DNA from 2 places in the Paenibacillus sp. FSL F4-0122 genome. Region 2 is predicted to be linked to the other one. Evidence: riboswitches for the same ligand, from Rfam matches in the RefSeq annotation. Region 2 holds a riboswitch; the other holds the start of a gene.

Region 1 (15,143 bases), 580 kb from region 2:
GGAGCGTTAAGAGACTCTAAACGGAGATTATCCCAAGTCCACCAGGAATATTCGTCTTCTTTGTCACTGCAATATAAACAGCGAACCGTTTGCAGCTTCAATTCGTTCGTTCCTATCTTCAATTGCTCCTTGGGAATATATAATTCATAGGTCTTTTGAAAGCTATATTCACTTTCTGTGCCAGCAACGCCTGCAATTTGAATGATCCCCGACAATTGATGATTGGAGAACACACTCATTTGCGGCACGGATTTATACGCATCCAGAATACCTACGCTAAATAAGACCCCATTCTCCGGGATCTTATTTAGCTGATATGTGATCGTTAATTCCGGCTGGGTCTTTCCATTCAAGCCTGCAGGCAAGCTCTGCAGAGCCGATGATTTGAGCACCGAAGAAGGAACATTAAAGTCCTTCTTGCTGCCAGAAGTGCCACTCGCAGCGAATTCAGCTGCTGAGCCATCATGTTGTCCCAGATTCCAGATCACAGTACCATCCGGTATTTCTGCTGCAGCATCAGTTCCTGCAGATAGTCTCGGTATATTGGCACCTACCTTATAATCGTTTGTCCTATTCGTTCCGAAGACAGAGACAGACAACAGAAACAAGACGGTTAATGCGGCGAATTTTAGTAATAACAGTAATGGTTTGTTTGCAGATATCTTATTTTTTCTATTAGATATTCTCCTCGTTATTCCCATCCATAGGTCCTCTCTTTCTTCCGGAATGTCTTACCCTATCATTTCATTAGATTAAGGAAGGAACAATGCCCCTTGTGGAATTACCTGCTGCTTCTGGCTGGAACTCTCCCATAGCAAACGAAGATTGGCATCTCCTTCATTTTCATAATATTCAATTTGGATATCATAAAGCGTTCCAGCTGTGAGCGGGATACTTCCTTTATGAAGGGTTGCACTTTGATTTTTCCAATTGTCGATGATCAGCTTTCCGTCAATCCAGACACGGACTCCATCATCAGAGGATGCTGAAATTGTATATTTCTCACTGAATTTGGGTTTGAGCTTCCCTTTCCAGCGTACAGAAAAGTGATCTTCATTTATCCCTGAGGCAGGTGACGCACCATGCCAATTAAAATCAATCTTACGGTCATCGCGGATAAGTACCGCTTCTCCCTCTAAATCAGTATTGTTATAGTATTCTCCAGTTAAACCCGTTAGGGTTACCGGAGTTACGGGTGCTATCGAAGGACCTCCTGTTGTGAGAACATAGTCCTCTCTCGATACTATAAACGAGTCTTTCATAAAGCTTTTAATTGACTGTAGCGTATTATTTTCTGTCAGTAATTTTCCCCAGGTCATCATATAGACCCATTTATTTTGTTTCTCAGTTAATACATCCGGGTCCGGCAGCTGTCCGCTCTCCCCGATTCCGATAGGTTTACCCTCGGCCAATGCGAGCAGATCCTCATAGTAGGACTGCTTATAATCGTTATTGTAGATATCCGCAGCCAGAACATCGAGTTTATCCCCACCGGGATAATATGCAGCATAAGGATCTGACCATTCATTCGGCGCATTCGGATTCCATACCCACAGTAGATTATTTAGCTTGTGTGTGTTTACAAAACGATCATAGACAATACTCCAAAGCTCTGAAAAATTGTCCTTTTTCCCCCACCAAAACCAACCGCCATTCATTTCATGGTAAGGTCGCCATAAGACTGGAACTCCGGCATCACGCAATTGTCCCAAATATCCAGCAACCTCGTCTAGATCTGAGATTAGCCTCTTATACTGAGCTGTCCCAGGTGTAACATAAGCATTAAATTTCTCTTGACTGAGACTTCTGTTTACATTGGACCATTCTGGAGATGTTCCCGGCAAACTCTGATGGAATGTCATGGCTACAATGCCACCCTCGTGATGCCATTCAATTGCACTGTCTATCACTGCTTGCCGCTGTTCTGCGATCGTCCCTTCGGATTGATTATTAATCGCCCCTAATTCATAACCATGTAGAACGGCATTTTGTCCCGAAGTATTCTTCAGCTTATGAACCAGTTCATCTGGGCTTTCTAGATAATCATGCTGGCCCGACAAAATCCCTTTGCCACGTAGATTCACCAAATTACTCAGCAGTTGCTTAGCCTCTTCAGAAGCCGATGGATTACTGGGTATAACCGGAGGTAAAGAGGAAGAAACACTCATAGCCTTCGGAAGACTCTTAACCTCTCCCCAAGGCAGCAAGGAAAAAATAATAAACACCGGTAACATAGTAAACAACAATCTGTTTTTCTTATAATATTTACGCAAATAAATCCTCCTTTCGGTAGCTGTACTGCCTCTACAGGTGCTAAATAAACATACCTGTTATCGGACAATCGTCTTCTGACCTAATGAGGACTATAGCTTAGTAGCTCTGCAATAACGCAGAGCCACTAAGGATCGACCTTTTAATTTTCATCAATCAGGAGACATCCGGAAGAAAAAGTGCACTTGCTGGAACTGTCTCTTTAGCTTGACTAGCACTTTCCCACATCAAGCGGACTCTCGCATCGCCTTCATTCTCGTAATACTCCACCTTGATATCGTATAGCCGGCCAGCCTTCAGCGTTATAGTGCCCTTACGCTCAGTACCACTTTGCTTAGTCCAACTATCAATCACGGATTCCCCATTCACCCAGACACGGATACCATCATCTGAGGTAGTGTAAAATGTATATTGCTCATTATATAACGGCTTAATTTTACCGCTCCAACGTATGGAGAAACGATCAATCCCGAGGGCGGCATCCGGCGATCCTTGCCGCCAATTGAAATCGATTATTGCATCAGTTCTGTTAAGAGTTGCCGCTCCCGACAACAACATGTTGTTGTAATACTCTCCTGCAAGCCCCTTCGCGAGAGGAATTGCTGCCTCCCCCTCTTCTTCGGAAGGTGCCGGCGCTGGTGCGGCGCTAGGTGTCGGTGCCAGACCAGTATTTAATTTATCTCTGGTCAGGGTGTAGTTGCTATTCATAAATGTTTTGATTGTGTCTGCACTGTTATTTTCGTAAAGCATTTTTCCCCAGCTCATCATATACGTCCATTTACTTTGCGATTGCTGAAGCTTCTCCAGATTAGGCATTTCACCATTCTCCCCGATCGCAATCGGTTTGCCTGCGGCTAGACTCAACAAGCTGTCATAGTATTTTTGCTGGTAATCATTTTCGTATATATCTGCTGCCAGAATATCTACTTTATCAGCACCTGGATAAGTTAGTGCATAAGGATCTGACCAAACATTGGGAGCATTCGGACTCCATACCCATAACAGATTATTTAATTTATGAACGTTAACAAAACGGTCATACATTATATTCCATAGTTTAGAAAAGTTATTTTTCTTCCCCCACCAGAACCAGTTCCCGTTCATTTCATGATAGGGTCTCCAAAGCACCGGAACATTGGCATCGCGCAAGCTTTTTAAAGAGACTGCCACCTTATCAAGCTCAGCGATCAGATTATTATATTGCTTGGTACCCGGTGTAACGTAACTATCGAACTCACTCTGGCTGAGTGTTTTTTTCACATTATCCCAGTCATAAGAGGTGCCCGGCAGGTTAGCATGAAAAGTCATAGCTACGATCCCGCCCGCTTTATTCCAGTTGATGGCGCTGTTCACCACATTTTGACGTTGCCAAGCCATCGTTGCTTCGGACTGACCACTGATCGCACCCATTTCATAACCGTGAAGAGCCGCATATTGTCCGCTGGTTCCCTTCAGCATATTGTTAATTTCATCTGGACTTTCTAAATAGTCATGTTGACCAGCAATAATGCCTTTTCCTGAGATCGAGTAAAAATAGTTAAGCAGCTTTACGGCTTCAGGTGAGGCACCTGGGGTAACTGGCGTTCCAGAATTTGAAGCAGCTATGACAATAGACGGCGAAATCCCAACAGCAAGCGGAAGTGCAGTCAGAAACAGGACGAGTGACAGAAATGCACCAAACAATCGATACGTACGGTAAGCTTTCAAAATATTCTCCCTTTCGGTAGCCAGGCTGCCACTCTTTCGAAGGCCCTATAGCTTTGCGTCCCTACCTTTCGATAGGTTTGCCTTTTCAATTTAAGAGAAATAATCTCTCTTACCGTAAGTATCGACGACAATTAATGATATATTTAGTGTTTTTATGACTTTTTTTGATAATTGAGTCAATTTACCTGTTTCAAGAAATTTTGAATTGGTTAAATAGATAGGTTAGACCTATGAAATGAATTGTTGTAGTTCTATATCATTCCAGTCTAAAGTAATACGAATGTTATCTTCTTCTACTAATTCAGACCCCGTCTGTACCTCTATAAACTCAACATCCGTCAAAGCAAGGATCGCGTGTTTCGTTCCTTCCGGTATACGTACCACGTCCCCAGCCTTCACATTATGTTTTTTCTCATTCAGCACAATACTTGCTTCGCCGCTGACGATTGTCCAAATTTCACTACGCTTGCGATGTAATTGATAGCTGATATTATTCCCCTCGGATATAAAAATCCGTTTGGTCAGCACTTCATTGCCTTCATCATATTTCACATAATCAATAACTTTGTAATGGCCCCAGCGGCGTTCCTCGTACATCGGTCTTTGTTCAAAGGTCTTCAGCACTTCTTTAATCCGTGGGCTCTCAGCTTTATGGGTAACTAGAATTCCATCCGGGCTAGCCGCAATGATCAGATCCTTCGCACCAATTACCGTAATCGGAATGTCCAGCTCATTAATCAAGCAAGTCCCCTCAGAATCCGCCGTCACAAAACCTTTTCCTACATGCTTGCTGCTCATTTCCTCTGTCAGCGTATTCCACGTTCCAAGATCCTTCCAGAATCCATCATACGGCTGCACCACAATATGTTCTTCTTTCTCCACCACTTCATAATCAAAGCTGATGGAAGACAATAGCTTATACTGCTTCTGCAATTCTTCATATCCTAAAGGCAACCCTTTACGCTGCAAAATATCTAACAAGTACCCTAAACGGAAGGCAAACACTCCGCAATTCCACAATGCATTTTGCTCGATGAGCTGTTCTGCTTGTATGCGGTCTGGTTTCTCTTGAAAGTGACTCACCTTCATAAAACCATTCCCCCCCGCCTCTTCAGCGGTAGGAATAATATATCCGTATTTCTCTGAGGCATGTTCAGGAACAACACCCATTAGTGCCAGATTTGCTCCACTTTCCAGCATGGTCCCCTCAAGCATAGCTATGGTATCGAAAAAGGATGCTTCTACATAAGGGTCAACAGGCAATATTGCTACCGTCTCCGCTGGAGAAACACCTGCCACTGAATAAAGATAGGTAGCTGTTAAGGCGATAGCCGGAAAAGTATCCCGACGCTCCGGTTCAACGATAATCGGCACATGACTTCCCAGTTGGCTTTGTATCATTTCTACTTGGCCGCGGCCGGTGGCTAGATAAGATGATTCTGCCATCCCTGCTTCCTCCAGCTGTCTCCAGACACGTTGTACCATGGATTCTGGTTCACCTTGAGGGCTTTCAAGTACCTTTAGAAATTGCTTTGAACGTGAGTCGTTAGACAACGGCCATAACCGTTTACCTGAACCGCCTGATAGAAGTACCATTTTCATAGAATGAACCCTCCTTGAATTATGGAAATCGAGCATAATGGAATTGTTATCAAAACGTATAGCTTCCGCTTAGCCTTAGTTCGAGCGGATGCATTTTTTAAAAAATTTATTAGGTATGAACCACTCCAAGGGATTTTGGACTTCCGATCGCTGTTATCCTCAGATTTCCTGATTGGACCGCTTCTCGCGGTAGAAATCCGAGGATAAAGGCGAACACTCCGTTTCTACAGTTCCAAATTCCCTTTCCGTTCTTAACCTAACCAACTACTTTTTAACAATGATCCATGCGCACCGGGCTGTACCAGCCGGAAGCGAGCACGTTTTTCTAAAGATTTGCTTCTGCTCCGGGGGAGGCAGCTGCAACTGCAAGAACAACTGCAACTACAAGAGCAAGACTAGTTGCCACCACAGAAACAGAGACAATGACAACTACAAATGCTACTGCTACTGCGGTATATAATCAGAGTACCTAACTTTATAAATTGCTTAGAAACTTAAGATTAAGGGAATGGAGTGGCGGAAGAGAATTTTGGAACTGGAGGAGCGATAGCATCCGCCTTTGTCTGCGGATTTCTACCGCTATCAGCGGTTAAAATCAGGAAATCTGCAGACAACAGCGGCTGGAAGTCCAAACATTCTCTGGAGTCACGGCTCATCCCTAATAGAAAAATCACAAGTTCAATCAATATAACTTAGATTAAACCGCTCCAGCCACACTAGCAGAATAACCGCTCAATCCGCCCATCTGCGGGCGGCCGACAGAATGATAAACGAGGCCGGTACCCTCGATTTGCTCCTTGGAATACACGTTGCGTCCATCGATCAATACCCCATTACGCATGCTTTTCGCCAGCTGATGCAGATCAATCTCCTTGAGTAGGCTCCAATCGGTCAAGAGGCAGACGGCATCGCTGCCCTCAGCCGCTTCCTCAGGCAGATGGCACCAGCGAAGCTGCGGATGATCGTATTGCTGCCTGAAATTTGTAGCTGCGATTGGATCATATAGTTTGACTGTTGCCCCTTCAGCCACCAGTGCCTCAACAATCTCTCTGGCGGGAGCTTCGCGGACATCATCAGTATTAGGCTTAAAGGCAAGCCCCCATATCCCAATCGTCGAACCGCGCAGGCTGCCAAGTGATTCATGCAGCTTGGAGATGATCATAAACCGTTGTCCCTTATTCACTTCGACTACAGATTTCAATAATTTGAATTCGTAATCGACGTTGCCCGCAATTTGAATGAGCGCATTAGTGTCTTTCGGGAAACAGGAGCCTCCATAACCGATGCCAGCCTGCAGGAAGGATGACCCGATTCTTTGGTCCATACCCATTCCTTGTGCTACCTTAGTTACATCAGCTCCCACTTTTTCACAAATATTGGCGATCTCATTAATAAAGGAAATCTTCGTGGCCAAAAATGCATTCGAAGCATATTTGATCATTTCAGCACTGCGTATATCTGTTACAAATACATTTTCTGTGAAACCCTTATGAAGCTCGCGCATAGTTGGTTCCAGCTCTGGATTATCAAGACCAATGACAATTCTGTCGGGATGGAGGGTATCGCGAATCGCTGAGCCTTCACGTAAAAATTCAGGTGCAGACACGATATCAAAAGGATGATGGGTATGGCTAGAGATCATTTTGGAGATTTTCTCATTTGTCCCTACTGGAACTGTAGATTTAGTCATTATAATTTTGTGCCCTTCCATCGCTTTAGCGATTTCAGCGGCTGCACCCTCAATATAGGTTAAGTCTGCTTCACCATTAGGCAGTGATGGCGTACCTACAGCAAGGATGATAATATCTGAACGGCGCACCGACTCTTGAAGATCTGCAGAAAAAGATAACCGTTCCTCACGAAGATTCAGTTCAATCAGTTCCTCGATTCCCGGCTCATAGATGGGCGATTCCATCTGTTTCAGCTTCTTAATCTTTTCCTCGTCCTTATCCACACAGATGACATGATGTCCGCCCAGTGCAAAGCACACGCCAGATACAAGACCCACATACCCAGTACCGATTACTGTCAGCTTCATATAATCATCCTCCTTTTAGAAAATTGACGTACGCCTGCTCAACATACTGCTTGAACTTAACCATAAACGCCTGCTCATCGAATTTACGTGCATGCTCCATAATTTGATCGATATCCCAAGCGTAGGACTCTACCTCATAAATAGCCTTAAGTAGATCCTCCACTTCTTGATGCTGAAAGAACACACCATTTACATAAGGAATAATAGTATCTAGTGCGCCACCTGCTTGATAAGCAATTACCGGTCTTCCTGCAGCGTTCGCTTCCAGCGGTGTAATTCCAAAGTCCTCTTCTCCTGGAAAAATAAATGCTCGACACTGTGCCATCATTCCAGTCACTTGCTCATCTTCTAGCCGGCCCAGAAACGATACATTATCCTTAGCCATGCCTTCGAGGCGCTTGCGATCCGGTCCATCCCCTACGATATAAAGCTTAAGACCGTTACGATTGAAAGCCTCTACCGCCAGATCAATCCGCTTGTAGGAAACAAGCCGGGAGACAATTAAATAATAGTCACCAATGGTAGAAGAGCTTGTAAACCGGGCTGTATTAATCGGTGGAAATATGACATCTGCATCCCGGTGATAATAATTCTGAATCCTCGTCTTCACTACTGAAGAATTGGCTACGAACTGATTCACATTTTTGGAAGTCCGTTGGTCCCACGTTTTAAGCTGCTGCATGTATACCTTAAGCATTTTCTTGAACAGCCCGGAATTCGACTGACGTTCCATATAGGTGTCATAGTCCCATGCGAAGCGCATAGGCGTATGGCAGTAACAAAGATGAAACGTATGTTTAGGAACCTGAATACTTTTCATAAAAGCACTGCTGGAACTCAGGACGATATCGAAACCGCGAAAGTCCAAATCACGGATGGCCATTGGATAAAGTGGCAGCACCCCTTTAAAATTGGTCTTTACTCCCGGAATCTTTTGCAGCCAGGAGGCACGGATATCCGCATCTTTGAGATTGTCAGTAAGGCGGCTTCCGTTAAAAACCGTTGTGTAGATTGGAGCCTCGGGATACATGTGATGAAAGACTTCCACCACTCTTTCCGCGCCGCCCATTTGGATTAAGTAATCGTGCGCTATCGCAATTTTCATGTGAATCATCCTCAAAGTTTTATGGAGCATCATCTTCAGAATTACCGCGTCATATCATCTGTCAGGTGCCCGCCAACAAACCTTTATAGTAGTCAACGATGTCCTTGACCGTATTCTCGATAACAAAATGCTCTTTCACTCGTTTCATCCCATTGTCCGCCATCCGCCGTCTTTCCTCTGGGTGATCCAGCATCCATTTAATGGAGTCTGCCAGTATCGCCGCGTCACCAGGCTCTATCAGTAATCCTGTCTCACCTTGAACTACAATTTCTACCGGCCCGCCTTCATTGGAGGCGATCACCGGTAATCCCGCTGCCATTCCTTCAACGATAACTTGGCCAAAAGGCTCAGGAGTTACCGAAGTGTGAATCAGTAAATCAGCAGTATTCATAAGGCCTTGAATATCATCCACATGCCCTAGCATGCTTACATTAGTAAGCTCGTCGTTTTTTATCTTTTGCAGCAATTCCTGCTTATAAGCCTCTTCTCCAAACAGAGCGTCTCCGGCCAGCCAGAACTTCACACGAGGTTCGTTCTTAAAGCTTTTTGCGGCTTCCAGCACAATATGCTGACCTTTCCAATGCGCCAATCGACCAACTAGCAGTACGTTAAAATTCTTCTGGTCCCGCATGCCGATCCCATTACCAATCGCTTTAGCGAAAGCGGAGTATACGACCAGCGTTTTTTTGGAACGCGGCAGCTCCAAAGCATTCAGCGTAGAATGTGAATTCGCGATGACTCCATTTGGGAGCAGTCGCGACAGCAAACGAATTCCTTTGGCAACGATAGGCTTTAAATAAGGGGCTCCAATATGATCCCGGATATGCCAGATCAATGGAACGCCTGCTATTTTTGCAGCGATGGCTCCGTATAATGCAGATTTCAGGGAATTGGTGTGCACGCAATCTACCTTCTCCGCTTTTAAGAGCGGCGCAAGCTTGCGGCCATAAGCCAACAGCTTGAAGGCTGCAGCAGGTGCTCCCAAGTTGACTGCATTTCTACCACGACTTCTGATGCTCTCATCCAGCGGAATAATACGGACATCCATCCCTTTTTCACGTAGCCGTTCAGCCAGCGCACCATCCTCAGCCAGAATTACCAGTGGATCGATCTGTTCTCCAATATGGGTAAGGATGTTAAACAGGGCAACTTCTCCACCACTCCATTTAGCAGTGTGATCTATATAGGCCACTCTAAGCATTACGTGGTCACCTCCTCTCCTAAGGCTTGTAGGAACACGGATTCTACTTGATCCGTAACATGCTCCCAAGTATATCTCTCTAGTACATGCTCTCTACATTCATCACGGCTCGGAAGCAGCTTTCGATTGCTAAGCATATGGATCATGCCTTCGGCCATGTGGTCGCTACTTGAACTCTTAAATAGCAATTCCGGCCGGAAGCCTTGCAAAATCTCCTTATTGCCGCCAATCGGTGTAGCCATCACTGGCAATCCTGAAGATAAGGCTTCAACGGTAATCAATCCAAAGCCCTCCAATGCCTGTGAGGGAACCACGAACATGTCCGCTGCCTGATAATAAGAGGCTAGTTCATGATCAGGAATGTAGCCTAGCAGCCTTACCTTGTTGCTTAAGCCATAGTCGGCGATCTTTTCTTCCAGTTCCCCCCGCAACGGCCCTTTACCACCAATCAGCAGAATTGCATTTGGGAATCGCTCCGCAACTTGCTTCCAGGCTTCAAGCAGCTGGAGTAGTCCCATCCGATTGACCAAACGCCGGACAGTCAGCACGGTTGTTGCTCCCTCAGGTAAATTCAAGGTCCGGCGAATCGCCAATCGATTCGTAGCGGGGATAAAACGTTCCACATTAGCTGCGCCTGGAATCACAATAATTTTGTGTAGTGGCACTCCGTGCAGCTTATGGAGAATATCGCGGAACGTCTCACTAAGCACGATGAACTTATCCGCTAGCTTATAGGCTCTATGTTCAATGGATTTGGCGATGGTTGTTTTGACCCGGTGCTTAATGCCTTGACCTTCGATTTTCATTTCTTCATTCCATGGGCCATGAAAAGTCATCACTACAGGAATCCCACGTTTCTTTGCTTCCAAGGCTGGACCAATACCATAAGGAGCAAAGTGAGTGTATAAAATATCTATACGGCCACTGCCCTCTCCCATCAGATCGGCCGCCTTACGCTGGAAAGCATCCTTACGTTTCCAGATCCCATCTTTTGGATCTCCGGCATTGTGAATAATCAATTCCTCAGGGGTAGCAGGCGTCTCTTGACTGCAAATCAGCGCATGCACCCGATTACGTGAGGAGAGTTGCTCGCAAACGGATTTGAAATACGTGTTAAGCCCACCCGGCTGTAGCGACGGCCAGCTAAGGCCTGTCGTCATAATGTTCAATCCGTCACTGTACGGCATAGCTTCTCTCTCCTTTATTCTCCTTCTCGGTCTGACTCGTCTTCGCATTGTGCTGAGTCAGCTTTCCCGATCTAATTAATTCGTAATGCTTGAAGCCGACCATGAATTCATACATGACCCAGAATACGGATACACCGAAGCCTGACATTCCCTTCTTGAACAACCCATGTAAGAAATACTTTTGCAGGAAACGGGCTGGTGGTCTTAACAGCAGATGACTGACCCGAAATCGTTTGCCCTTGGCATACGCACTTTCAGCTTCCAAGTCAGTATACTTATTGAAACGTGCCACATGATCGTTAATACTGCGGTAACCATAATGCCAGAGGGTTCCTGTCAAACGTATGGTTCGCTCTTCTGAGACCTCGGGCATCTCGTGCACCAAGCTATTTCGAATTCCATATGCTTTGCGGTTGTATAGGCGCACTAGATATTCGCCACGATCCAGCCATCTGCCCATAAAATCACCGATCCGGTAGATAGAATAGGCAACCGATTGATCCATAAGCCCCGGTTTCAGTTCAAGAATACTTGCGGCCAACTCGTCGCTGACCACTTCGTCAGTATCAATAAGGAAGACCCAATCATGAACCGCGCGTTCTACTCCGAACTCCCTCTGTTTCGCATATCCGGGCCAAGGGTTGACGTATACTCGACAATTCAAGCTTTCAGAAAGCTGTACTGTCCCGTCTTTGCTGCCTCCGTCAATCACAACCACCTCGTCGGCGAATAACCTGCAGGATTGTATGGCCTTAGATATTCGAACTTCGTCATCCTGAGCGATGATGACAGCCGATATTGGATAATTGCCTTGGCCGCCTACCACGCTTTTTACTGAATCCATGAAGGTTTCCTCCTTTATCTTTCGCATTATCCATTCATATCCATAGGTTTCTTGCGAATGTAAGAATTCATCGTCGTCTTCATCCACTGAATGTCCTCCCGGGTAATAAGCAGCCGCGGAAGTTTAACTTTTAAGGTGTACTTTATATTGAGAACAATGAAGAAAAATCGCAGGATTGCTGATGACAACATCGCTATCCCTGCTCCGAGTAAGCCAAATTTAGGGATGAGCAGGAACAACATTGGGATAACCAAGAGTAAGCCAAAACCTTGAAGCATCGAAACAATTTTCGGCTTGCCTAGCGCCATAAAGGCCTGCGCCAGAATGATCGTCCCCCCGCTAATAGTCACTTCAAGGAGCAACAAACGAAACACGGTTAATGCCGCATTGAAGTCTTTGCCGTACATCAACGGAATTACTAAAGGGGCTAAGAGCATCAGAACTACTCCGCCAAGCATGGTGAAGGTCGTACTTATTCGAAAGGCTTTGAATGTTAACTCAACTGCCTGTTCTTTTGACAGCTCAGAAGCCTTAGGAAACAAGACGATCGTAATCGAACTTGAGAAAAAATTAACCATCCGCGATAGACTCACAGCCACTACATACAGCCCCAAATCAGCAGGTCTTAACAAACCGGCAATTACAATCTGATCGATATAGGTAGAGAAATTGCCAAGCAAGTCATTGCCGTAGGAACCCAGCCCGTAAGTGAACAATCTTTTTAAATTCTGATAGGCCCCTCTCATCTTCACCTTATAGGTGCGAAGCAAGGAAATCGTCATTCCGATAAACAGCGGCGCCCCCGGAAGGAGATAGGCAACTGCAGTTGTAAAAGGATTCATCTGATCCAGCGCGATCAATATCCCGATCATCGTCAGTGTAAGCAATGGCACTAGATAGCGAATCCAGTTAAATCTCTTGTATTCTCCTCTGAATTGAAAAGCTGCATTGTTAATTTGAGAGATCGCTATAATCGGACACAGAATCATAGACCACTGAGCAAAGGTCACGACCTCCGGACTGAATGACTTCAGCCAATAAGGTAAGACCACGATACCTATAATCATCGCTATGACCCCAAAAATGGTACCGAGCAGCAACGCCATACGATAAAGCACTCCGGCATCCTCCGGGTTTTTCTTAGCGTTATAGATGAGAGCTGAAGGAATGCCAAAGCTCATGCTAAACGCCAGAAACTGTGACCAGTTAATCATCGCCGTCTGTTCCCCACGACCTGTCGGTCCAAGATAACGGGCGGTCAGTACACCAGTTAACATGTTAATCAATAGGATCATGACACTGACAAACATAGTTTTTACGGCTGCCGAGCTGTTGTCCTTGCTCTTGGCGAACAGTCTAAAAGATGACCAGATTGTTCTAGCGGGGAGAGATTTTGCATTCAACTGCTGCATACGGTGTTCCCTTCCTTCTACTTTGAGTAATCTCCCTTGCGCTGAGGCCAAGACCGATCAGCATCCAGATTAAGTATCCCTTGAGTCCGGGAAACCCATTATCTGAAACTAGACTGACAATCGCACCGGTCCAAGTAGCTAACGCAAGTCGGGCGTAGGGCTGCAATTGGTCCCTGCTGATTACTCTAGCGAATATCTGTTTGACAACTGCGCCTAAAGCTCCGAAGAAGAAAACAGCACCCAGAACACCAAAGGTAAGCAGTAAAGCGATAACTCCGTTATCCATAATTCCGTACTCTCCAAGCTCGCCGTCATTACCAAGCTTAGTCCCTTGGCCTACACTACCAATTCCCTGACCTACTGGATTGGCAGCGACCATCGGCAGCATGTTTTGCCATAAGCTTAGCCGTTCATTATAAGAGTGATCTTCCTGAACAGAAGATAGTGTCTCTACCCGAGCAACCAGTCCTTCGGCGCCAGGCAATTTCGGCACAACCCAGAACAACGCAGCAGCCACAAAAACTAATTGGATCAAGGTTTTCCACTTTCCCTTAGAAGGAGAGGTTCCAATGTACATGAGCAGCATCACCAGAAGTATCAGCCATGCCGCACGTACTAAAGTAGTCAGCAGGCAAATTACAACTAGCAGAACGCCGATCCAGCGCAATGTTCCCCGCCATTTTTTCTCCAGTATCATCGGAACTAAAGCAAACGCTAAGAATGTTGCTGCCGGTCCGGGCGAATTCAGCGTAGAGAACACTCGGATTTCCAATGGATATGGATTTCCGATGGACATCATGTCCGCATGTTTCATCCAGAACACATCCCAAGGTGGCACTGTCAAATACTGAACAATCCCATAAATGGCAACTAGGACTGCAATATTGGCAAAAGCAGTAAGCAATCGATCGATATCCTTCGGCTTGAACTTCGTGACGGCAAAGTACGGCAATAACAGCAGTGGCACAATATAATTCGCTAAGTCATAAACTGAGCCCATGCCATTCTTAGCCAAACCGATTAAAGCACCATAACCCAGCGCAACTGCGAACATTAACATGATCCGCGTGGAGGCTTTTTGAATATTATGAATCTCCTTCAGCAGCGGAATGATCAAGGTTACACCGGTTAACAAGGGAGCTAAGCTCAGCAAGGATACAGAGTGATAAACTCCTTCTGACCAGTCAGCAATGCGGCGCAGCTCTGGAGCTACGGCCCAGATTAGCAAGGTATAAGCAACCAGCATTTTCGGTCTAAGTATGGCTAACAAGAAAGCCGGGAATAGGATGGCTGAGAGAATGGCTCCCTGCAGACTGTTCGATGAACTCAGCATCGCACTGGAGAAGCCAATGATCAGCGGAAGAGAGACACCTACAGCAGCAGTCCCCCCTATTAATCCAGCTGTCTTGATGAACCTAAGTGATGGGGGCGTAAATACACTCATTCCAAGCCTCCTTCCTTCACCTTATCCCGCTTACGCAGTTCCTTAAGTAATAAAAGTAGAAATTGTGCATCGTCCACAAGATATCTTTTCCAGAGCCGACCCGGCTCCTGGCTAAGCCGCCAGAACCATTCGAACCCTGTTTTTTGCATGAAGCTAGGTGCTCGTTTCACTGAGCCTGACAGAAAATCAAAGGTCGCTCCCACTCCGATCGATATCGGAGCTTGATAAGAGGTATAGTGGCGATAAATCCACTTTTCCTGCTTAGGCGCTCCTACACCAACAAACACGATATCTGGCTGGCACTCTGTCAGCATTTCTATAATGCGTTCATT
Region 2 (15,143 bases):
TACATATTAAGACGGGGACATTGTCAGCAGTACATGTTGGTAATTACATGTCCGCTCGGGTCATCGAGCTGCTGAGCAAATATACCGGAGATAAAAACAGATACGTTCATGACTTATCCTCTGTAGCCACCGCTCAGCTGTGTCTGGGTGAATATCAGCAAATGGAACATGCTTTTGATTATGAAATTACAATGGATCAGTATTTGGAGAAATCCTTAAACAAAACCGCTCTTCTTATGGCAACCTGCTTACGGGTTGGTGCTTTGTCCACTGAAAGCACCGAAGAAGTTGCCAATCTCCTTTATAATTTTGGAGAAGCCTTGGGGATGTCCTTTCAGATACAAGATGACTTGCTAGATTTCACACAGTCCGCCGATGTCCTAGGCAAACCTGCCGGTAGCGACCTGCGACATGGTCAGGTCACCCTGCCAGTGCTGTACGCCTTGCAGGACCCTAAGCTCTCGCCTGTGATCCGTGCAATCGGCCCGGATTCTTCCGACGCTGAAGTAGCACATGTGCTCACCCTAATTAACAATAGCGATGCCCTCGCTCGCGCTGAACGGGTCAGCCAGAACTATCTGGATAAAGCTGCAGCTATTGTGCAGCAGCTCTCCTCCTACCCGGCGCATGCTGATCTGGAAACGTTGCTGCAATATTTTGCGGACCGTGATCGCTAAAGCGTACGTTCTAATACAAATAAAAACGGATACCTCCCATTCACTTGGGGGTATCCGTTTTTTTGATTTAAACACATCATTTCATTGATCTTGTCGCAAATTCAAACCGATATTTTTCCGCTTCAACAAGACAAGCTAAACACGCAAACGCAGCGTAGCGCACATGAGCTAATTTAGTCATTCTACTCCATCGGATATAATTAGGGAAAACCTCCCTAAAATTAGCTACTAATCGCTCGAAAACTACGATATTAGGGAAAACCTCCCTAATAAAGTCCACTTTAGCATGCTTTTAAGAGTAACCAGCTATATTTCAGGGAGAAATTCCCTAAAACAGAGTTTAAAGATAATAAACGCAATAAGATTAGGGAGGTTTTCCCTAATCTTTGCATTTAGCTTCCCCCTTACAGAGCGGGGAGCGAGTCAACACAAAAAAGGAAAGCTAGCGTAGCCAGCTTTCCGATTCCTTTTGGGTAGGCTATTGTCTTTTATTGTTAGTTTGCGGGCAATGCGCCAATGCTCAGCCAGCCGGCTCACCAAAGCCAGCTCTCTAACTAACATAGAAAAAATCAATCAGCGTACACAATAATATCACTATGCTGATTACCTGATTTAGATTATAAGAAGCAACCTTCATCAGCTTACGATTCGAAGGTTTTATAATCTTATGCTCGGTCATCAGGAGCAATGTAGCGATGCCAATCCCAACCAGATACATCCATCCGAGATCCTGCCATACGTATAGAAATAATAACAGCATAATCATAATGAAATGTAGACCTTTGGCGATACGCAGCGCATTCTCTAATCCAAAGAAGCTCGGAATAGACCATAACCCATGCCGCCGGTCAAATTCAATGTCCTGAGTGCCGTAGATAATATCAAATCCGGCAATCCAGAGCATAACTACCGTCCCGATCACAAACGGTGTAAATGCGATATTTCCAGTTACGGCAAACCATGCACCAATCGGCGCGGAAGCAATGACAAAGCCTAAATATAAATGGCTGAGAAAGGTAAAACGTTTTGTATAAGAATAAGTCGATATCAATACGATTGCTACCGGCGATAAGAGCAGGCAGAGCAAGTTCAGCATGCCTGAAGCCACAATAAAGATGGCATAATTGACAATAACAAAGACAACCACTTCTTTTTCTGCCAGTAACCGTTGTGGCAAATGCCGATGTGCCGTACGAGGATTCTGTTCATCAAACGTACGGTCTGCCAGCCGATTGAATGCATTAGCGCCATTACGGGCACCGATCAATGCAATCAGACCCCAGATCATTACATGCCCTGATGGCCAGCCCCCAGCGGCCCACACCATAGAGATAATGGCAAACGGCAGCGAAAAAAGTGTATGAGAGAACATCACCAGTTCACTGAACATTTTCAGCTTTAGGCCTGCAGTTTTAAAAATGTTTAGAATAGCCATTCGTTTTCCTCTTTCTTCGCTACTTGAAATTCATTGTATTAGACATTAAGCTCCGCAAGGACTTCATTCAGGTTGTTAAGCAGCCCGTCGATATCCTCTTCCGTAATAATCATCGGCGGTTGAAAGGCTAGTACGTTGCGTCCTATGCCATTTTTGCCGATCAGGTATCCTCTGTCTTTCATCGCTTCCAGCACTTGATCTGTAAGCGCCGCAGAGCCTTCTGCATTCTCACCAGCAAGCTCCGCTCCCAACATAAGCCCAATTCCCCGGACATCCACAATAAGCGAAGGATAACGCTCTTGAAGGGTCTTTAGCCCTGCTTTCAATTGTTCTCCGAGCAGCACTGAGCGTTCAGGAAGCCGTTCATCGCGAATATAATCAAGCACAGCCAGTGCCGTTGCAGCAGATACCGGATTGCCTCCAAAGGTAGAAGCCGACGGACGGTTCAGCGCAAGTGCAATCTCATCCGTTGTCGCAAAGGCTGCCACCGGAATTCCGTTCCCCAGTGCCTTAGCCATACTTATAATATCGGGCACTACGTCAAAATGCTCCATAGCAAATATTTTGCCTGTACGACCAAATCCAGTTTGAATTTCATCAGCGATCAGAAGTACGCCGTATCTCTCCAGCAACATTTTGACCTCACTGAAGTAGGTTGGCGTTGGCATAATCATACCACCATTGCCTTGGATTGGCTCTACGATCATTGCAGCGATAGTATTCCCCTTCTCCTCAAGCACTCGCTCCAGAGATTCCAGGGAGAGTGCAGCGGCTTCCTCCAGAGATAGTTCTGGATGATATGGGCGAGGAATAAACTCAACGTCATGATCCAAGTATTTATCGGTACGCCACATCGGCAGTCCTGTCACACTCATAGTTAGATTGGTACGGCCGTGTAGACCACTCTCCAATGCAATGAACCCCTTACGTCCTGTATACATCCGGGCGAGCAGCAACGCCCCTTCATTAGCCTCTGAGCCGCTGTTCACGAAGAAGGTTCGGCGTAGACCGCCTGGCATAACCTCTTCCAGACGTTCAGCCAAATCCACATTTAGCTGAGTTAAATAGATCGTAGACGTATGCTGCAGCTGCTGCAATTGCTCAATCGTACGTCCAGTTATGGCTGGATTGCAGTGCCCACAAGCGACTACAGATACACCTGCGAAGAAATCTGTATATTGTTTGCCATTTTCATCATACACAAACTGCATCGAACCTCGCACAAGCTGAGGCGCATCGCGGTAAAAATGCTGTGTACACGGATAGAAATATTGCTTACGCTTCGCCGCTACGGCTTCTCTTCCGATGAATTCTTGCTGTTCCATGATTGATTCCCTCTCTTCTTGTGAAAATAGTAACTTATTGATAGAGTACTGTGCATTCTTCTTACTAGCAGACGATATTTTGTCCCAAAAAATAGAATTAGTTAAATTGCAGCGAACCTAGAGTATAACCCGCATAAATGGGCTCAAGACCACCTAGCATGTCATCTTTCACTTCAGTACGATTCATAGCTTGTTGATAAGAAATTATAATTTCACGCAACTGCTGAGCACTATACGTCGCTCCTTCAATACGGAAGCTAGATATGCCTAGATCAATCATCTCACCAAGTAACGGTAAATAGCAGAGCTCTTTTGCGAACAAAAGATGGCAACGGCCGTGCTGATCACGATATACCGGATTCTCACCTTTGTCTGTTTTTAGAACCAATACATTATTGTGCACATATTGATTATCCTCTTCAGCGATAGGTTCCATTACTTCAGTATTCTCATAAAGGTCGTGCTCCATATACATTAGTGCAGGTGTACCATGTACAACAACTTCCAAAGGCGTGTCACAACGTGAGGCAAAGGTAGCAAAGTGCTCCAGCGTCATTTCCGGTGAAACCGAAAGCTGAGTCAAACCTAATTTTGCATATAATTGGGCGGAAAGATGATTGTAGACATTTAAACTACCATCTCCAATTAACGGATAACCTGTAGAGCTGTATCTGCGAATCGCTCCCAAATTAGTAACGATTATACCGTCGATCGGCAAGCGTTCTCCACCAAGCAATTGATCATATTGATCGAAATGCAGCTCGGTCATCATGCGTGGCAACCCTAAATATATTTTGCTATCGCCTTTTAATTCACCAAGTTCCTTAATATCACGTTTTGTAAAAGGTCTGTCCGGTTCAAATACATCGCCCGGCAAATACAGACTATCCACACCCAGTTCCAATACTACGCGCGCCTGTTCCATATTATTCACACGTACAGCCAGCTTCGCTTTTGTTGTCTTAGGCTTCTTTTCTTGCGCCAAACGTTCCCGCAATTCCTCTACACGTTTTTCAGATAGCTCACGTTCTGCGGTTGGTGTGCTAAATACTTTTCCAGTGCTATAGAATTTGCCCGTACCTTCATAACGACGGTTGATATTAGCTAACCCTGGTTTACCAAAAGCATAAGCTGTCGAAAAGTCGCGCTTGCGGTTGTTGTACAGTTCTTTGGTATCAACCGTACGATCAAAACCAATCGGATCATCGATATATCGGTCAATGGCTTCGCCGTAGCTATTCGCCAGCATCACCATAAATTCCTTATCACGCATACGGCCCTCAATTTTAAAAGAAGTAATGCCTGATTCAATCAATTCCGGAAGATGCTCATACATAAACATATCTTTGACAGCCAGTGGATATTCAGCAGGATATACATATCCGTCTTTTTTAACCCGATAATCCCAGCGGCAAGGCTTCATACATTTCCCCCGGTTGCTGCTCATACCAAAAACATGGGAACTAAAGTAACAATTTGCACCATGCACAGAGCACATATCTCCATGAATAAAATATTCCAGCTCCATGCCACTCCGCTGACCAAGCAGCTTAGCTGTCTGCAGGTCCATTTCCCGCGAGGTAACTACACGAGTTACACCCAGATCACGCAGCGCATAGATCATCTCCAGGTTGTGAACATTCATCATTACTGAAGAGTGAATAGGAAGGTTAAGCTCCATCTCCCGAATAAGCTCCAACACTGCCATATCCTGAACAATCAAGGCATCCGGCCGAGCACTATCAAGAAAACGCAGGTATTCTCTAGCTTCTTCCACATCTTCCTCACTAAAAAGATTATTCACAGTGATATACACTTTTTTGTCTAGACGGTGAGCGATATCAAGTGCCTCTACAATCTCTTCATGAGTAAGATTATAACCTTTACGCATCATTCTCATATTCAATACAGGTCCACCAAAATAAACTGCATCACACCGTGATTGGATCACTTCCTTGAAAATCTCAAACGTTCCTGCGGGTGCGAGTAATTCAACTTCTCTACCGTTAAAATAACGTGCCATTCAAGTTCCCTCCCAAGTTGATACTACTAATAGGGAATGAGTATTATAACAAAGCTACTGCAATTCCCATGACCACAAACATCCCAATAAAAACAGTATCGAATTTGCCCCACCTTAGGCGGTGATACCGACTGCGGGGAGCATCCATGCGAAAACCGCGGGCTTCCATGGAATACACCAGATCCTGAGCACGCCTAAAAGCACTGGCGATAATCGGGACCAGCAGGGAGACTAACATCCGTCCCTTTTCCTTCAAAGGCAGCTCTTTTAGATCGGCTCCCCTTGAGGCCTGCGCTTTCATTATGATCTGCGATTCATCTAGAATCGTAGGAATGAAACGAAGTGAAATGCTGATCATCAGCGTGATACGGTCAGGGGATAAGCCAAGCTTTTTGAAGGGTGTCAAGATCCCCTCCAACCCTTGATTCAGCTTCCCCGGCGTTGTTGTGAAGGTCAGAAGCGCTGTAAAGGTGATAAGAAAGAACATGCGGATGACCGAAAATGCCCCTAATCTTAGCCCTCCCTCATAGATAGACCAGGAACCAAGAGTCAGCACTACCTCCCCTGTCTTCACAGACACCACCTGCACAATAAAGATAAATAACATTAAATAACGTAAAGGCTTAGCTGCTTTCAGGAAGTATTTAAGCGGAATCCGCGTGGAAGCCATAACGGCTATCGAAAAAATAGCCAACACAGCCATGGCCATCCACGAACGTGAGAGCAAGATAACAGCTACGTATAATAGCATGCCAGTGATTTTGGCACGAGCATCCAGCTTGTGCACCCACGAACCGGTCTCAATACTCCGACCTAAGATCAGTTTCTCATTCATGGTCATCCCTCTTTCCATCGGGCTTACCAGTGCTTATTGATTCCGCTGGCAGCGAAGCTATAAGCTCTGCCAGACTCTCAGCCGTCAAGCGGGGGACTTCATCCACAAGACCTAAATGATCAGCAACTGCACGCCAGTAACGAAGGGACTGCGGAACCGTCAAACCACACTGTTCCAGAATCGAAGGATCATCTGCAAGTGCCTTTACACTGCCCTGAAACGCCGTGCTGCCCTCTTTAAGTACAACCCAGCTGTCCGCATAGGGCAATAACTCATCCATCCGATGCGTAACGATAATGATCGTTCTGCCCTGCTCACGGCATAATCGCTCCAGCAAGCTGATAAGCTCTGCACGGCTAATGGGATCAAGCGTTGCCGTGGGCTCATCCAGAACGATGACCTCAGGGTCCATAGCTAGCACGGAAGCGATAGCCGCTTTACGCATTTGTCCACCGCTCAATTGAAAAGGATTCCGCTCCAGCAACGCGAGATCCAGCCCCATATCTGACATGGCCTGACGTGCACGTGACTTTGCCTCATCGAGACTCATACCGAAATTAAGGGGACCGAAAATGAGATCCTTTTCGACCGTATCTTCGAACATCTGCTGCTCCGGAAATTGAAATACCAATCCGACTCGGCGGCGCAGTGGCATTAGCTTAGGGGACTTCTCACCAGCCTGAATGGTTACATCAAGCACTTTTACCATACCCTCGGTTGGTTTCAGTATCCCGTTAAACATTTGCAGCAGCGTCGATTTACCTGAGCCCGTCGCCCCCGCAATACCAACCATCGAGCCAATGGGTACACTGAGGTTAATGTCCCGGAGCGCCGTCAGCTTCCAGAGGCTTCGTTCAGCGTAGGTGTAACTTACTTGCTGTAATTCTATGGCCATAACGTGTCTATAAGCTCCTTTTCACTGATCGGAACATCCACATGAATACCCTGGTTCTGCAGCTCGCGTGCAAGGCGCCAAGGATAAGGTTCACGCAGATGGCATTTTTCCAGAAGCTCCTCGTTCCGGAACAACTCCGCCGGTGTAACATCTGCAGCCAAACTACCTCCATGCAGCGCAAGCACCCGATCCGATGCCAAAATCTCATCTGCATCATGCGTAATCATGAGGATCGTGTACTTCCCTTCTGCCCGCATATCCTGCAGAATGCCGAGAAGGTCATTTCTGCTTCCTTCATCCAACATAGAAGAGGCCTCGTCAAAAATGACGATGCCTGGTTCCATAGCAAGAATGGAAGCGATAGCAACACGCTGCTTTTGGCCTCCCGACAGCTCACCCGGATGCTTGGACAACAGATGATTTATTCCTAGTCTTGTCGTATAGGAGTGCAAACGTTCAGCCATCTCTTCGTACGGCAAACGAAGCCCTTCCAGGCCGAATAGGATATCTTCCTCTACAGTGGCTCCAATAAACTGATTATCTGGATTTTGGAACACCATTCCGATACATTGCCGAATGCTTCCGATCGTTTCCTCACTAAGCAGCATGCCACTAACCTCAATCTCACCAGCCCCCTTAGGCAGCAGAGCATTAAGCAGCTTGACCAACGTAGACTTCCCGCAGCCATTAGGACCAACCAAGCTGACCCATTGTCCTTGTGAGATAGATAACGTTATATTTTGAAGAATCGGATGCTCGGGATCATAGCCAAACGATACCCCATCCAGAGAGATGACTGCTTGTCCTTCTCCCTCTAAGTCTTGACCTTCGTATGATTCATTCATGTTAGTCATCCTTCCGCTGATGTGACTAATCAGTCCAAAAATTCTTCAAACAGCGATATTTTTGACAATGACGCCACCAAATAACGGACTGCATAGCCCACGGCAATTCCTGTTACTACCCCAGTGATCAGCAGCATGGGAAGATAATAAAAAATACTAAGTGATGCAAATACCATAGAAGCTGCCAGCAGCTGACCGATATTATGTGCAATCCCACCAGCTATACTAATTCCGATCAAGCTTATACTCTTACCTTTGCCACTAATCAGCATCAGCACAAACATAACAACAAAGCTAAAAAGTGAACCAAATAAACTAAACAGCAAGCTTGAGAAGGTACCTAGCAGAAATGCAGTAAGCAGTGTTTTGAGGATGACAAGCAGGAAAGCATCCCGTCCACGTAAAAAGTAAATACAAGTCAAAATCATAATGTTGGCCAGTCCGAGCTTAGCACCCGGCACCAGTCCCATCCCGGATAACGGAATCTGTGCCTCTATTAAACTTAACACTACTGCCACTGCGGCGAAAATCGCAATAATCACTGTTCTTTTTAAAGCTGTTGCAGATTCACTACTGGACATAGGCATCTATATCATCCTCCCCCGACGCACTGGTGATTTCGACTAATACTCTATGCGGTAGACAGACAATCGTCTGTTTGGGCAGGGTAATAAAACCAAAACCTAGGCAAACTTTATCAGCGCAATCGGCATCGTACATTTCAATCCCGTAATCATGCACCTTCAAAATGTTATAGCCGCGTTCCGTGCGGACCTCAATGGTTTGTTCTTCTTTTGTAAGCTTTACCGTTTTAAATAACTCACCGTCCACCGTTACATTGGCTATGAGATTTTTACCGGCCCCACCTTTGTCATCATTGTCCGAAAACCATCTCGGTACGAGAAAAGCGAGCGCAGCAATCAATACGATGGAAATCAGCCACACATCTGCGCGTTTCATAAAAATCTCCCTTATTTTTTAATTAAAATCCAGACTTATTAATTATAACGGTCTACCCTCAATCCTTCAATCAATGTTGGAGTTTATTGTCAGTTTTAGAGAGCTGTTCACAAAATAGGCACGCAAAATAACCCCAGCAGACACAAGCCCTTCGTCTCTGGCATTTTCAGTTGTAGTTTGTAGCGTTTGCAAAAATATCCAACTTACATTTTAGCCCATTTGCACCGAGATCGCCCATCTCCTCTGGTTTACTAGCTTTTCCGGAATAATTCACAATTAACCCAATTTAAGTTACTTTCGAAATCTAAGCGCTCCCTATCGAGGTTTGTTTCTCTCTAGAATCAAATAAACCTTATCTTGGAATTCATTATTATATTTGCCTTTTAAACAATAGTGTGTTATATTTATATGGTATTTGTTTTTCGATATATTGAATATCCCCACCAAGAAGATGTCAGGCCGACTATTATACACATCGGCATTTTGGACAAAGAGGCTTTATGTTTTCTTGCAGTACTCTTCCTTTTTATGAGATTAAATTCGAAATATAGCATTCCGATTCACACTGGCGCGGTCAATGGAGCCGCAAGGGCAAAAGAGAGGTAGGGCTTTTGTCGTATTGGAAGGATTATTCTCGCCACACGGCTGCTGGAAATAACAAGGAATCAAGACACCCGTTACTCACGAACGGCGGGGGATGAATATAACGAGAAAGCATGACGGTACGATCCTTATTCAAGGACTACGTCATGTGTGGAAAAATATAGGCGCCCGATAACCGCTACCTAGCGGATATCGGGCGCTGTCTACGTTCAGGACTTATTTTACATATCGGCTTACAAAAGCTGTTACTACATCTATATACCCCGCCTTATCCGTATCATAAGACAATCCATGCCCCGCTTGCGGCACTATGAGCCTCTCCTTTGGACTCTGGCATGCCTCATACAATTCATTCATCATAGCAAAAGGTACAAAGTTATCCGCATCCCCGTGAATAAAAAGAATCGGAACCTTCGCTTTCCGCACTTGTTTTAATGCAGAGGCTTCACCAAAACCATACCCCGCCTTCAAGCGGGTGATTAGACTTGCACTTTGAACGAAAGGGAAACTTGGCAAACGATACATGCGCCGTAGTTGGTAAGATAATTGTGCTTTTACTGAGGTATAAGCGCAGTCCGCAACAATAGCTTTTACCTGCGGCGGAAGATCTTCCCCTGAGGTCATTAGCACTGTAGCACCGCCCATAGAAACACCGTGAAGCACAATTTGAGCACTAGACCCAGTCTTTTTAATCATGTATTCAATCCATTGCAAATAATCTTTTCGTTCCGGCCAACCAAAACCAATGTAATCCCCTGCGCTATCTCCATGCCCCCTTGCATCGGGAATTAGGATGTTAAAGCCTAAGTTCTCGTAGTAGATTTTGGCGTACGCCCCCATATCCTTTGCTTTACCTGAATAACCGTGGGCTAGAATGGCTGTGCGTCCCGCAGCACGATTAGATTGGAGTAAGAAACCTCTTAGTTTAAGTCCATCTGCAGATACGATCTCAATATTCTCGAAGCTCTGGCGAGAGACCCAATCCTTCCCCTCCCCCCAAGAAGCTCCGGCAACCGGAGGATCAGCCTTCAGATTAGGATTATTACTTAGAAATACCTTTGGTGCTCGTTTAATAGCAATACCATAGAAGAAAAATCCCACATAGATTAGAATCCCTATGATGATTACAGCGCTAATAATGAACCATATCAATTCGCCTTCGCCATCCCCTCTTCATTTCTTTTGCAACAAGAGTATACCATCTACTTAGAATGCACCAAACTATCGCAATCATGACATACAAATAGAGCCGCCATCAGGACACCCCCCGAAAGCGACTCTATGTTGTGCTCTACCGTTTATTATTTATTCTTTTTGGAGAACTTGGTTCTCATTAATAATCCGATAAGTGCAAAACCTAAACCTGCTACATAGTAAGGTGCAGGACTTGATTCACCCGTTTTTGGCAATTCCTTCACAGGCGGCTTACCTAATGGGATCGTATCGTCCACTACGATGATTTCATCAGGTGTTGGTGTTGGCGTTGGTGTCACTGCCGGTACCGGACCTAATGGGATCTCATCATCATCAACAAGTACTTCTGTGCTATTCGACGGTGTTGGTACTGGCGCTGGTGTCGGCGAAGCTACAGGCCCAAGCGGCACAGGATCTTCTGCAAGAACTATAGTGCCAATTACGGATGATGGCGTTGGTGTCGGGAACACCGAAGTCTCTGGTGTCGACGTTGGTGTTACCTCTGGAGTTGGTGTTACCTCTGGCGTTACCGTCGGTGTCGGTGTTGCTTCTGGTGTTACTGTCGGTGTCGGTGTTGCTTCAGGCGTTACCTCTGGAGTCGGTGTTACCTCTGGCGTTACCGTCGGTGTCGGTGTTGCTTCTGGCGTTACCGTCGGTGTCGGTGTTGCTTCTGGTGTTACTGTCGGTGTCGGTGTTGCTTCAGGCGTTACCGTCGGTGTCGGTGTTACCTCTGGCGTTACCGTCGGTGTCGGTGTTGCTTCAGGCGTTACCGTCGGTGTCGGTGTTGCTTCTGGTGTTACCGTCGGTGTCGGTGTTGCTTCTGGCGTTGGCGTTGGTGTCGGCGTCACTGTTGGCGTTGGCGTTGGTGTCACTGTCGGCGTTGGCGTTGGTGTCACTGTTGGCGTCGGCGTTGGTGTTGGCGTCACTGTCGGTGTCGGTGTTGGTGTTGGTGTCACTGTCGGTGTCGGTGTTGGTGTTGGTGTCACTGTTGGCGTCGGTGTCGGCGTCACTGTTGGTGTTGACGTAGGCGTTGGCGTCGGTGTCGGACATGGTGTTGGTGTTGGCGTCACTGTTGGCGTTGGCGTTGGTGTCACTGTCGGCGTTGGCGTTGGTGTCACTGTTGGCGTTGGCGTTGGTGTCACTGTTGGCGTTAGCGTTGGTGTCACTGTCGGCGTTGGCGTTGGTGTCACTGTCGGCGTTGGCGTTGGTGTCACTGTCGGCGTTGGCGTTGGTGTCACTGTTGGCGTTGGCGTTGGTGTCACTGTTGGCGTTGGCGTTGGTGTCACTGTCGGCGTTGGCGTTGGTGTCACTGTCGGCGTTGGCGTTGGTGTCACTGTCGGCGTTGGCGTTGGTGTCACTGTCGGCGTTGGCGTTGGTGTCACTGTTGGCGTTGGCGTTGGTGTCACTGTTGGCGTTGGTGTCGGCGTTGGTCCAGGTTCATCACCATCGTATGGATAGTGGTGAAATTCACCACCACCAGTCCCTTTGAGTGAAGCCGCCACTAAAGTACCGTTAATCTGACCATTAATAAAATCAACATGAGCATAGGGGGCAAGTATGCTTCCCATTACACCTATGCCTGCCATATCAATATACGCAGCTTGGCTAAAGTTAAGCAAAATTTTCTTGCTGTTCAACACGTTATTAGGTAGAAATCCGAAGTTTTTCATTTTTACGTTAGAACCATCAATATTAATAATTGCTGTAGATCCTGAAGGAACATTTATTGTAATTCCGTAGGTATTAGAGACGTTATCTCCTGGAACATTAAAAACATTGACCGCAGGATCTGTACCTGTCAGGGTAAGACTGCCATATTGGTACACTGTTGTTCCATTCGCCGGCAATGCTGCAAGTTCTGCTGATTTGTCCTTCAAAGACTGACCTACGGCTGAAAAGTCAATCGTACTCCCCTGTCTTTTTGTACCTCCCTTGAGGAGCGTTACATTCCCTGAAAAATCTCCCCCGTGCACGATATTCCCATAAACAGTACCTCCGTTGAAAGTAAGATTCCCTCCAACAACAAGTGTGTCAGTCAAGGAAACCTCAGCAGCGGTCAACCTATCTCCAACACTATAGTTGGTTAAGTTAACGTTACCTCCAGCAGCAAACCTTCCTTCCGTATCCGAAACCGTTGTTATATCCCCTAGAATAAACACGTTGTAGACCCCTGCAATTCCCAATGTAGAAGAACTACTAGCTCCAGCAACTCCAGCTCCTAATGAGGAAAGCCCACTACCTACCGTCAAAATCCCAGCTAATACAAGCGAGAGTAACGGTCTTATTCTTCTTTTCAAATGGCACACCTCCTAAAACTATGATTTATATTAATCAGAATAATTACCAGAAACTCTAAAGGACCTAACAACAAAAAAGACCGCCAAAAAGAAGTGGAATTCCCTTCTCATGGCAGTCGGACGGTCATTGTGCCTTTAAGACACTTTAGACTCCTGGACTTTGCGTCCCGCCCTTTCAGACGGTTTGCTATTATCATGACTATATATATGTATTACACTGCAAGTCCAGAACTGGTAGCCGAAGCATTCTCTCCAATAACCGTCTATGACTTTTAATACTTTTTGAATTAATAACAGTTTAGCGCCCGACACCCACAATTGTCAATCAATTCCTTTCGATGATTCCGCTCATTATTACCATACAAAAAAAAGCGCCTAAAGGCGCTTCGCATAAGGTTTTTCATTAAATTTTAAAGTAACTGTATATAGCCCAATATGGATATCCATAAGGGAACACTCAGAATTAAACCAAAAAACAATCCACGCTGGAGGCTGCCCTCTTTTTCCATCATAATTCTCCTTTATGTACGTCCGATACATTAATTTTTATTATTACAATTTTAATATAATTTATTCTTCGTTATTTAGTTGTGAATTTAATCACATTGGATAAGCTGTTTAGAAATACCATTGATTATTTTTGGAATATCGGGGTAGAATACGAATATACGTTCCTATTAGAGGTGATGAGATTCATGCATAGAGCAGAAAGCAGGGACAACATGCTGGTGAAATCTTATTTATTGCTTCCGATGATTTTATCAGCTTTCGAACGGGACTCCGCCATTTTATCTACACACTTACGAACACCCGCCCCTTATCTGGAGGTGCTTGGAACAGCTGCTGCAGTAGCTACAACAGATCTAAGGGATGTTCGTGCAGAAATGAGAAGACGGGGAATCAAGGTGTATGAGCAAAACAGACTTAATACGGGAATTGAAGCCAAGTATATATGTCGTGGCTATCACGAACGAATGCTGCTGTTGAATGACATTGTTGCGGCTCAGGCTGCCATCCATATGCGCAGATACCTAGGGCTGGATATTTCCTCTTTTAAGAGTTACGAAGAACAGTTTCAAATTAAATAAAGCTGTATAGAAGCCGCTCTACTCTCCCCCCATCAATTAGCGAACAAAAAAATAGGCCTTACCATGGGAGTTGGCAAGACCTGAGAGAGATATACCACAAAACACTGGGGGGTGTTTGGTGTCTTCAATATATACCTCGAACCTGAAAAAAAGCTGATAGGCACATAAAAATTACATTAAAAATATCATTCGCTGTTCAGAAGTGATTAGAGTGCTCCCACAAGCTTAGCCGACCTTTAGCTGGAATTGGATGGCTTAATGGATGAACCCCTTCAAGCTTCCAGGCAAACTGTCCTTCGCTATAGTCGCCAAAATCATATTCGTTCCCATTGATCCATTCCCTTAAATCCACCTCTGGAGTAACCACATAACATCCCGCGAGCTGACCTGTAGCAATAATAGCTCCTGTCGGCAAATTATTTGCTGTATAGCCATGTTTCGCCAATACTGATTTGTACGGTTCCTGTTCACAAATCTTTTTGTCAATCCTCATTCCGGCATGAATGCCTAACTCGCCGCGGTAGGCTGTTCTCCATGAACGAGTTTCAAACTCTTTTTCACCAAGAGCAATTAAGGTCGCCCAAGGCTGCCGTATTGTTATACACCGCATGATATCTATCCCCTTTGTTTATGTTGGACGTTTGTCACGGATGTCACGGATCTCGATCTCGCGTTGTGTAATCTTGCTCTCCTAGACTTGATAAATAATCCCAACCGTTTGGTCAATACTCATTTCCATGATTGATCGCCTCTAAAAATAAGAACATTCATTTTTATTATATACAAACAAAAGTTCTAAATATCAATATTATTGACATTCACCTGTAACTCCCCACAATTTAAACAAATAAAATAATTAAAATTGATAAAGGAGAATATAGTTTGTATACTAATCAAGTAGTTAGTGTGCAAACTATTTAAAGAGGGGAATTAATTTATGGACAACCCAGGACAGTTATTAATAAG

What was found. A riboswitch is a leader RNA that binds a small molecule or an ion and turns the genes downstream of it on or off. The one in region 2 is predicted to bind cyclic di-GMP.
Region 1: another riboswitch for cyclic di-GMP. It lies ahead of MHH49_RS05035 (glycosyl hydrolase); the one in region 2 lies ahead of MHH49_RS07480 (choice-of-anchor A family protein).

Annotation. Positions count from the first base shown of each region.
Region 1 is NZ_JBBODI010000001.1:1,173,379-1,188,521, forward strand. Features, by position in the region: gene MHH49_RS05025 (discoidin domain-containing protein) at 1-701, opposite strand, end outside; gene MHH49_RS05030 (glycosyl hydrolase) at 753-2,273, opposite strand; gene MHH49_RS05035 (glycosyl hydrolase) at 2,428-3,978, opposite strand; cyclic di-GMP riboswitch class I at 3,991-4,070, opposite strand; gene MHH49_RS05040 (sugar phosphate nucleotidyltransferase) at 4,207-5,580, opposite strand; gene MHH49_RS05045 (UDP-glucose dehydrogenase family protein) at 6,278-7,618, opposite strand; gene MHH49_RS05050 (glycosyltransferase) at 7,623-8,723, opposite strand; gene MHH49_RS05055 (glycosyltransferase family 4 protein) at 8,785-9,924, opposite strand; gene MHH49_RS05060 (glycosyltransferase family 4 protein) at 9,924-11,111, opposite strand; gene MHH49_RS05065 (glycosyltransferase family 2 protein) at 11,098-11,955, opposite strand; gene MHH49_RS05070 (oligosaccharide flippase family protein) at 11,982-13,367, opposite strand; gene MHH49_RS05075 (O-antigen ligase family protein) at 13,333-14,811, opposite strand; gene MHH49_RS05080 (WecB/TagA/CpsF family glycosyltransferase) at 14,808-15,143, opposite strand, start outside.
Region 2 is NZ_JBBODI010000001.1:1,755,964-1,771,106, forward strand. Features, by position in the region: gene MHH49_RS07430 (polyprenyl synthetase family protein) at 1-677, shown strand, start outside; gene MHH49_RS07435 (UbiA-like polyprenyltransferase) at 1,228-2,112, opposite strand; gene MHH49_RS07440 (aspartate aminotransferase family protein) at 2,151-3,437, opposite strand; gene MHH49_RS07445 (peptidase U32 family protein) at 3,535-5,460, opposite strand; gene MHH49_RS07450 (energy-coupling factor transporter transmembrane component T family protein) at 5,504-6,295, opposite strand; gene MHH49_RS07455 (ATP-binding cassette domain-containing protein) at 6,288-7,190, opposite strand; gene MHH49_RS07460 (ATP-binding cassette domain-containing protein) at 7,181-8,035, opposite strand; gene MHH49_RS07465 (Gx transporter family protein) at 8,065-8,622, opposite strand; gene MHH49_RS07470 (NusG domain II-containing protein) at 8,606-8,995, opposite strand; gene MHH49_RS07475 (alpha/beta hydrolase) at 9,815-10,750, opposite strand; gene MHH49_RS07480 (choice-of-anchor A family protein) at 10,900-13,089, opposite strand; cyclic di-GMP riboswitch class I at 13,198-13,288, opposite strand; gene MHH49_RS07485 (hypothetical protein) at 13,785-14,177, shown strand; gene MHH49_RS07490 (ASCH domain-containing protein) at 14,374-14,787, opposite strand; gene MHH49_RS07495 (MarR family winged helix-turn-helix transcriptional regulator) at 15,115-15,143, shown strand, end outside.